Regions from separate parts of the Saccharopolyspora sp. NPDC002578 genome, predicted to be linked through region 2. Evidence: riboswitches for the same ligand, from Rfam matches in the RefSeq annotation. Region 2 holds a riboswitch; each other region holds the start of a gene.
The links. A riboswitch is a leader RNA that binds a small molecule or an ion and turns the genes downstream of it on or off. The one in region 2 is predicted to bind glycine.

Region 1: another riboswitch for glycine. It lies ahead of gcvH (glycine cleavage system protein GcvH); the one in region 2 lies ahead of gcvT (glycine cleavage system aminomethyltransferase GcvT).
Region 3: another riboswitch for glycine. It lies ahead of gcvP (aminomethyl-transferring glycine dehydrogenase); the one in region 2 lies ahead of gcvT (glycine cleavage system aminomethyltransferase GcvT).

The regions. Positions count from the first base shown of each region.
Region 1 is NZ_JBSFWJ010000003.1:1,123-3,378, reverse strand. It holds gene ACWD38_RS02585 (L-serine ammonia-lyase) at 1-981, opposite strand, end outside; gene gcvH (glycine cleavage system protein GcvH) at 1,005-1,379, opposite strand; glycine riboswitch at 1,425-1,519, opposite strand; glycine riboswitch at 1,520-1,612, opposite strand; gene ACWD38_RS02575 (glycoside hydrolase family 30 protein) at 1,822-2,256, shown strand, end outside.
Region 2 is NZ_JBSFWJ010000087.1:17,640-19,895, forward strand. It holds gene ACWD38_RS27085 (TetR/AcrR family transcriptional regulator) at 181-828, shown strand; glycine riboswitch at 915-1,042, shown strand; glycine riboswitch at 1,043-1,139, shown strand; gene gcvT (glycine cleavage system aminomethyltransferase GcvT) at 1,258-2,256, shown strand, end outside.
Region 3 is NZ_JBSFWJ010000001.1:312,544-314,799, reverse strand. It holds gene ACWD38_RS01415 (MerR family transcriptional regulator) at 297-863, shown strand; glycine riboswitch at 989-1,091, shown strand; gene gcvP (aminomethyl-transferring glycine dehydrogenase) at 1,260-2,256, shown strand, end outside.

The DNA of each region.
Region 1 (2,256 bases), on a different contig from region 2:
CGAGGCGTTCTCCTTGAACAGCACGCCGATCGCCCCCGCCGCCAGCAGGAAGCGGATCACGCCGTCCTCGCTGGCGCCGGGAACGAAGCGCACGTAGTAGTGCAGCACCGCGGGAACGATGCCCGCGGCCCCGTTCGTGGGCGCGGTGACGACCCGGCCGCCCGCCGCGTTCTCCTCGTTGACCGCGAGGGCGAACAAGGTGAGCCACTCCATCGGATCGTCCTGCTCGGTGAGGCTCGCCCGCAGCGCCGCCGCGCGCCGGTTCACCTTCAGCCCGCCGGGCAGCACTCCATCGTTGCTGCACCCGTTGTCGACGCATTCGCGCATCACGCCCCAGATGTGCAGCAGCTGCGCGCGGATGTCCGCCGCGGAACGCCACGACAGCTCGTTGTCGAACATGACGTCGCTGATCCGCGATCCCGAATCGGCCGCCCTCGCGAGCAGTTCCTGCCCGGTGCGGAACGGGTGCCGGACCGCGGTCTCGTCCGGTTTGATCCGGTCGGTCCCGGTGGCGCCGTCGTCGACCACGAACCCGCCGCCGACGGAGTAGAACACCGCGGCGCGCAGTTCACCCGAGGTACCGAACGCGGTGAACCGCATGCCGTTGGGATGCAGCGGCAGCGATTTCCGCCGGTGCATCACGAGGTCGCGATCGACGGAGAAGGCGATGTCGTGCTCGCCCGCCAGCGACAGCCGGCCACCGGTGCGGACGGCGTCCACCCGGTGTTCGACCGCGGCCGGATCCACCGTCTCCGGATCGTGCCCTTCGAGCCCGAGCAGCACCGCTTTCGGACTCCCATGACCATGCCCGGTCGCTCCGAGCGACCCGAACAGCTCGGCTTTCACCCTGGTGACCTCGCCGAGCAGACCCTCGGTGCGCAGGCGTGCCGTGAACATCCCGGCGGCCCGCATCGGGCCGACGGTGTGCGAACTGGACGGCCCGATGCCCACTGAGAAGAGGTCGAAGACGCTGATCGTCACAGATCCGTCCCCCTCAGCCCGGCTTACTCACCACCGGTCAACTGGGCGTATTCCTGCGCCGTGAGCACAGCACCGGTCTGCTCGGCACGCACGTCGAGCAGCCAGCCCTCGCCGAACGGGTCCCCGTTGACCACCGCGGGGTCGTCCGCCGCCGCCTCGTTGATCGCCACGACCTCGCCGGTCACGGGCGCGTACAGGTCGCTGACCGACTTCGTCGATTCCAGCTCGCCGCAGGTCTGGCCCGATTCGATCCGCTCGCCCACCTCGGGGAGCTGCACGTACACGATGTCGCCGAGCGCTTCGGCCGCGAAGGGCGTGATGCCGATGCGGACCAGGTCACCGCGGTCCTCGATCCACTCGTGTTCCTCGGTGTAGCGCAGCTGCTCGGGCAGGGACATGGAGGCTCCTCACCATCGTGGGCACAGGTGTGCCCGGGTTCGTGGGCCTCCCCCTCTGTTGCGGAACCTGAGAGCTTCACCGCGTCGTGCGCGGTTTGCACCGTGGGTGCGGCGCCGGAGCGCGCGCTTTCCAGAGTCGCCTCGCCCGAGCGGTCATGGGTGCCTGAGAGTTTGCAGGGAGTGTTTGCTCCTTCGGCGCCCCGTCGGCGCGGGGTCTCTCCCGCCCGGGATCTGCGGCATATGCGGTTGTGGACGTGCCCAGCAACGATAAACGGGCACCCGTCGGTGTCAATGCCCCCTCGCTCCGGATCACACGGATCGAGAGAGGAAGGGAACCTTCCTGTCACCGGTGACAGGAAGGTTCCCTTCCTCGCCTCGCGGAGCGCGGGGTTGCGACCGAATGGAGCTACCCGGGCAGGATTGGTCAGACCACCCTGGGCAGATGGATCACAAGACACGAGGCGGGGTCGCGGCGCCTCGCGCCGGGCGGGCCGCCGCGCTGGTGCTCTCCGCGATCACGCTCAGCACCGGTCTGGTGCTCGCTCCACCTGCGCACGCGGCCCCGGCGGTGGGGGTCTGGTTGACCACGAAGGACGGCCAGAGCAAGCTCGCGCGCCAGCCCGACGCGGAGTTCGGGGCGGGCGGCGGGAACGAGACGATCACGGTCGACCCCGGGACGACGTACCAGGCCGTCGACGGGTTCGGGGCGGCGCTGACCGACTCGTCGGCTTGGCTGGTGAACAACTCCCCGCGGCGCGACGAGATCATGTCCCGGCTGTTCGACGCGGACACCGGAATCGGCCTGACCGCGTTGCGGCAGGTCGTCGGCGCCTCGGACTTCGCGCGCTCGACCTACAGCTACGACGACGTGCCCGCC
Region 2 (2,256 bases):
CGCCCGCCGATGGACACCTGGCGACTAACGTCGTTAGTTTTGGACTCTAGGACCACCCCGCGGACCGCGGCAAGACCACCGCCCCGGACACTGTGCGGAGTCGCCGCAGGGCAACCGGCCGAACACGGTGCGGCATCGGAACGCCACGGCGCAGGGCCGGATGGCAGGCAGGAGCGCGGCATGGGCAGACCGAAGAGTCCCCAGCTCACACCGGAACGCATCCGCGAGCACGCGTTGGTGATCATCGACACGTCCGGGCTCGAAGCGCTGTCCATGCGCAAGCTCGCCGAAGCGCTCGGAGTCCGCGCCGCCTCGCTGTACAACCACGTCGCGACCAAGGAAGCCCTGCTGCACGACGTCGCCAACGACGTGATGGCCACCGTGGACACCACCGGCTTCGCCGCCGGCTGGACCACCGGCCTGCTGCGCTGGGCCCGCTCCTACCGGGCGGCGCTGGCCGCCCACCCGAACCTGGTGCCGTTCATGGCCTCCGGCCCGGCCCGCCGCGAAACCTCGCTGAGCCGCGCCGACGCGGTGCACGGCGGCCTGACCAGCGCGGGCTGGCCACCCCGGTACGCCACGATGATCGGCGCCTCCACCAAGTACCTCGTCGTCGGCGCCGCGATGGGATCGTTCGCAGGCGGGTTCGTCGACGACGCCGAGATCTACGACGACCGGTTCCCGCACCTGCGCAACGCGCACCTGCTGCGCGAGCACGCGGCGGAGATCGACGACGCCAGCTTCGAGGTCGCGCTGCAAGCCCTGGTCGACGGCCTGCGAGTGCAGTACGAGCAGGTCACGGCCCATGCGGACGACTTCGGAGGGTAACGGGATCACGCTCACGTTCGGTTGACTGCGATGTGTGATCTCCGTAGCGTTTCTGAACACAACAGAAGACGAGACGAACACGCCGACGACGTCGAGCGGGAGAGTCTGCGCCCCGCCAGGAGCCCCTGGTCCGTGCAGGATGCGATTCCTGGGTGCAGCGCCGAAGGAGCAATCCTCCCCAACAAACTCTCAGGCCCCGCACCGCACGACACCAGGCGATCACGGAGAAAAGCAGGGACACGCGTCCCTCGCCCAAGGTGCAAGCCGCCGACGCGCGGTGAAACTCTCAGGCCAATGACTCCGGGGAGACCGGCCAGCGCACGCCCGCGCCCGTCGCCGTCGAGGGACCCCGGATATGGTTTCTGCTGGAAGTGGCCGCAACCGGTCCCCTCGGACGTGATCGGTGCCCACGAGGAGGAGTTCCGCACCATGACGTCGTCTTCCCCCTCCCTGAGAGAGACACCGCTAGGGGAGATCCATGCGTCCTCGGGCGCACATTTCACCGAATTCGCCGGGTGGCGGATGCCGGTGCGCTACACCGGCGACACCGCCGAACACCAGGCCGTGCGCACCGCCGCCGGCCTGTTCGACCTCTCGCACATGGGCGAGATCAAGATCAGCGGCCCGCAGGCCGCCGAGGCGCTGGACTACGCGCTCGTCGCGAAGGCCTCGACGATCACCGAGGGTCGCGCCCGCTACACCATGCTGTGCAACGCCGACGGCGGAGTGCTCGACGACCTGATCGTCTACCGGCTCGGCGAGTCGGAGTACCTGGTGGTCGCCAACGCCGCGAACGCGGCCGTGGTCTCCGCCGAGCTCGCCGACCGCGTCGCCGGGTTCGACGCGACGCACGAGGACGTCTCCGACGACTACGCGCTGATCGCCGTGCAGGGCCCGAAGTCCGTGGAGATCCTGGCGCCGCTGACCGGCACCGACCTCTCCGGCGTCAAGTACTACGCCGGGTACCCGAGCGTGGTAGCGGGCGCCGACGTGCTGCTGGCGCGCACCGGCTACACCGGCGAGGACGGCTTCGAACTGTTCACCTCGCCCGCCGACGCCCCCGCCGTGTGGCGGGCGCTGACCGACTCCGGCGCCGCGCACGGCCTCATCCCCGCCGGGCTGTCCTGCCGGGACACGCTGCGGCTCGAAGCGGGCATGCCGCTGTACGGCAACGAGCTCTCAGCGTCCCTGACCCCGTTCCACGCGAACCTGGGCCGGGTCGTGAAGCTCGACAAGCCCGGCGACTTCGTCGGCAAGGAAGCGCTGGCGAAGGTCGCGGAAGCGCCGACGGAGCGCACGCTGGTCGGCCTGCGCACCGATGCCCGCCGCGCTCCGCGGCACGGCTACCGGGTGCTCGACACCGACGGCGCCGAGATCGGCGAGGTCACCAGCGGTGCACCGTCACCGACGCTGGGCCACCCGATCGCG
Region 3 (2,256 bases), on a different contig from region 2:
TGCCGTACCCGGCTCCCGGTGCGAGTTCGCACCGGGAGCCTTTTCGCGTTCGGCGAGCGGCGCGAGCCGGAGCGGGGACGTCACACCCGGGGTGGGCGGGCGGCTCCGCGCGTCGCGTTGACCCGCTCACGGGCCGGGCTTACCGTCGGAGTGCGCGAATCGCCCCGATGTGATTTTCCAGGTCGGGGAAGGTCGAAGCCCCGGTTCCATGATCGTTCCCCCGTTCGGCGGATGATCATGCGTCGAGCCGGGTTCTGGTGGTTCGCCGGCCTCGGGCCGGGCGAGGGGAGGCAGGCGTGGTGGAGCGAGCACCTGGCGAGGATTCCGCCGCGGAGCAGTCGGCGCCGTTCCCCGACACCGCGCTCCCGGACGAGCTCGTCGGCTACCGCGGACCCGCGGCGTGCCAGATCGCCGGCATCACCTACCGGCAGCTGGACTACTGGGCGCGCACCAAGCTGGTCGGCCCGTCGATCCGCGGCGCGGCGGGATCCGGGTCGCAGCGGCTGTACTCGTTCAAGGACGTCCTGGTGCTCAAGGTCGTCAAGCGACTGCTGGACACCGGGGTCTCGCTGCACAACATCCGGGTCGCCGTGGAGCACCTGCGCCATCGAGGCGTGCAGGACCTGGCCAAGATCACGTTGTTCAGCGACGGCACGACGGTCTACGAGTGCACCTCCGCCGAGGAGGTCGTGGACCTGCTGCAGGGCGGTCAGGGCGTGTTCGGGATCGCGGTCAGCGGCGCGATGCGCGAGATCACCGGGACGATCCACGAGTTCCCCGCCGAGCGGGCCGACGGCGGCGAGCACGAGGAGCCGGTCAACGACGAGTTGTCCCGCCGTCGCCGGGACCGCCGCACGGGCTGAGCGCCTCGCCCCGTGACGGGGGCGTCACCGCCGGTCAGCGCCGTGCCCGGCGCACCGGAGTGATCGAGCGGGATGAAGATCGCACTTTCGGTCGTCACTGGATCGGGTAGGCTGCTGAGCATCGCTGACCCCGCGCGGGAGAGTTCGCCGGTGACCTGGTCACCGGCGGCGCCGAAGGAGCAAACCCTCCCCGACAACCTCTCAGGCCTGCTGGACCGCACGGGCGAGATACCTCTGGAAAGAGGGACCACCGGTAGGTGGTTCCCCGCCGACGGTGCAAGCCCGGTCGCCGTACCGGGTGAAGCTCTCAGGCGTTCGTATCGCGGACGGTGACAGAGGGGGAGAGCAGCATTCGTGCTGCCGCCCTGTGTCCGTCGCGATGAATGAGGTGTGGCGATGACGACCGAAGACCGTATCCCGCTGGCCGCCCTGGAACACGGCACTCCGTTCGCCGACCGCCATGTCGGGCCGTTGCCCGCCGAGCTGGCGCGCATGCTGGACGTGATCGGTGTCGGCTCGCTGGAGGAGCTGGGCCAGGCCGCGGTGCCCGAAGGCATCCGCGAACGGGACCTGCAGCTGGCCCTGCCGGAGCCGGCTACCGAGGCCGAGGCGCTCAAGCAGCTCCGGGACCTGGCGCGGCTCAACAGCCCGCACACCGAGATGATCGGGCTGGGCTACTACCCGACGATCACGCCGCCGGTGATCCTGCGCAACGTGCTGGAGAGCCCCGCCTGGTACACGGCGTACACGCCGTACCAGCCGGAGATCTCGCAGGGCAGGCTCGAGGCGCTGCTGAACTTCCAGACGATGGTCGCCGACCTGACCGGTGTTCCGGTGGCGAACTCGTCGATGCTGGACGAGGCCACCGCCGCCGCCGAGGGCATGACGCTGGTGCGCCGCGCGGGCCGGGCCAAATCGCCGCGCTTCGTGGTGGACGCGGACGTGATGCCGCAGACCCTGGAGGTGCTGCGGACCCGCGCCGAACCGCTGGGCATCGAGGTGATCGTCACCGACCTCGCCGCGGGTCCCGAGGCGCTGCCGGAGGACGACTTCTTCGGCGTGCTGCTGGCCTACCCCGGTGCCTCCGGCGCGCTCCGCGACCACGAGGCGATCATCGAGCGGGTCCACGAGCGCGGCGGGATGGCCGTGGTCAGCGCCGACCTGCTGGCGCTGACGCTGCTGCGCGCTCCCGGTGAGATCGGTGCCGACGTGGTGGTCGGCACGACGCAGCGCTTCGGCGTGCCGATGGGCTTCGGCGGCCCGCACGCCGGGTACATGGCGGTGCGCAAGGGCATCGAGCGGCAGCTGCCGGGCCGATTGGTCGGCGTGAGCGTCGACGCCGACGGCGACCAGGCCTACCGGCTCGCCCTGCAGACCAGGGAGCAGCACATCC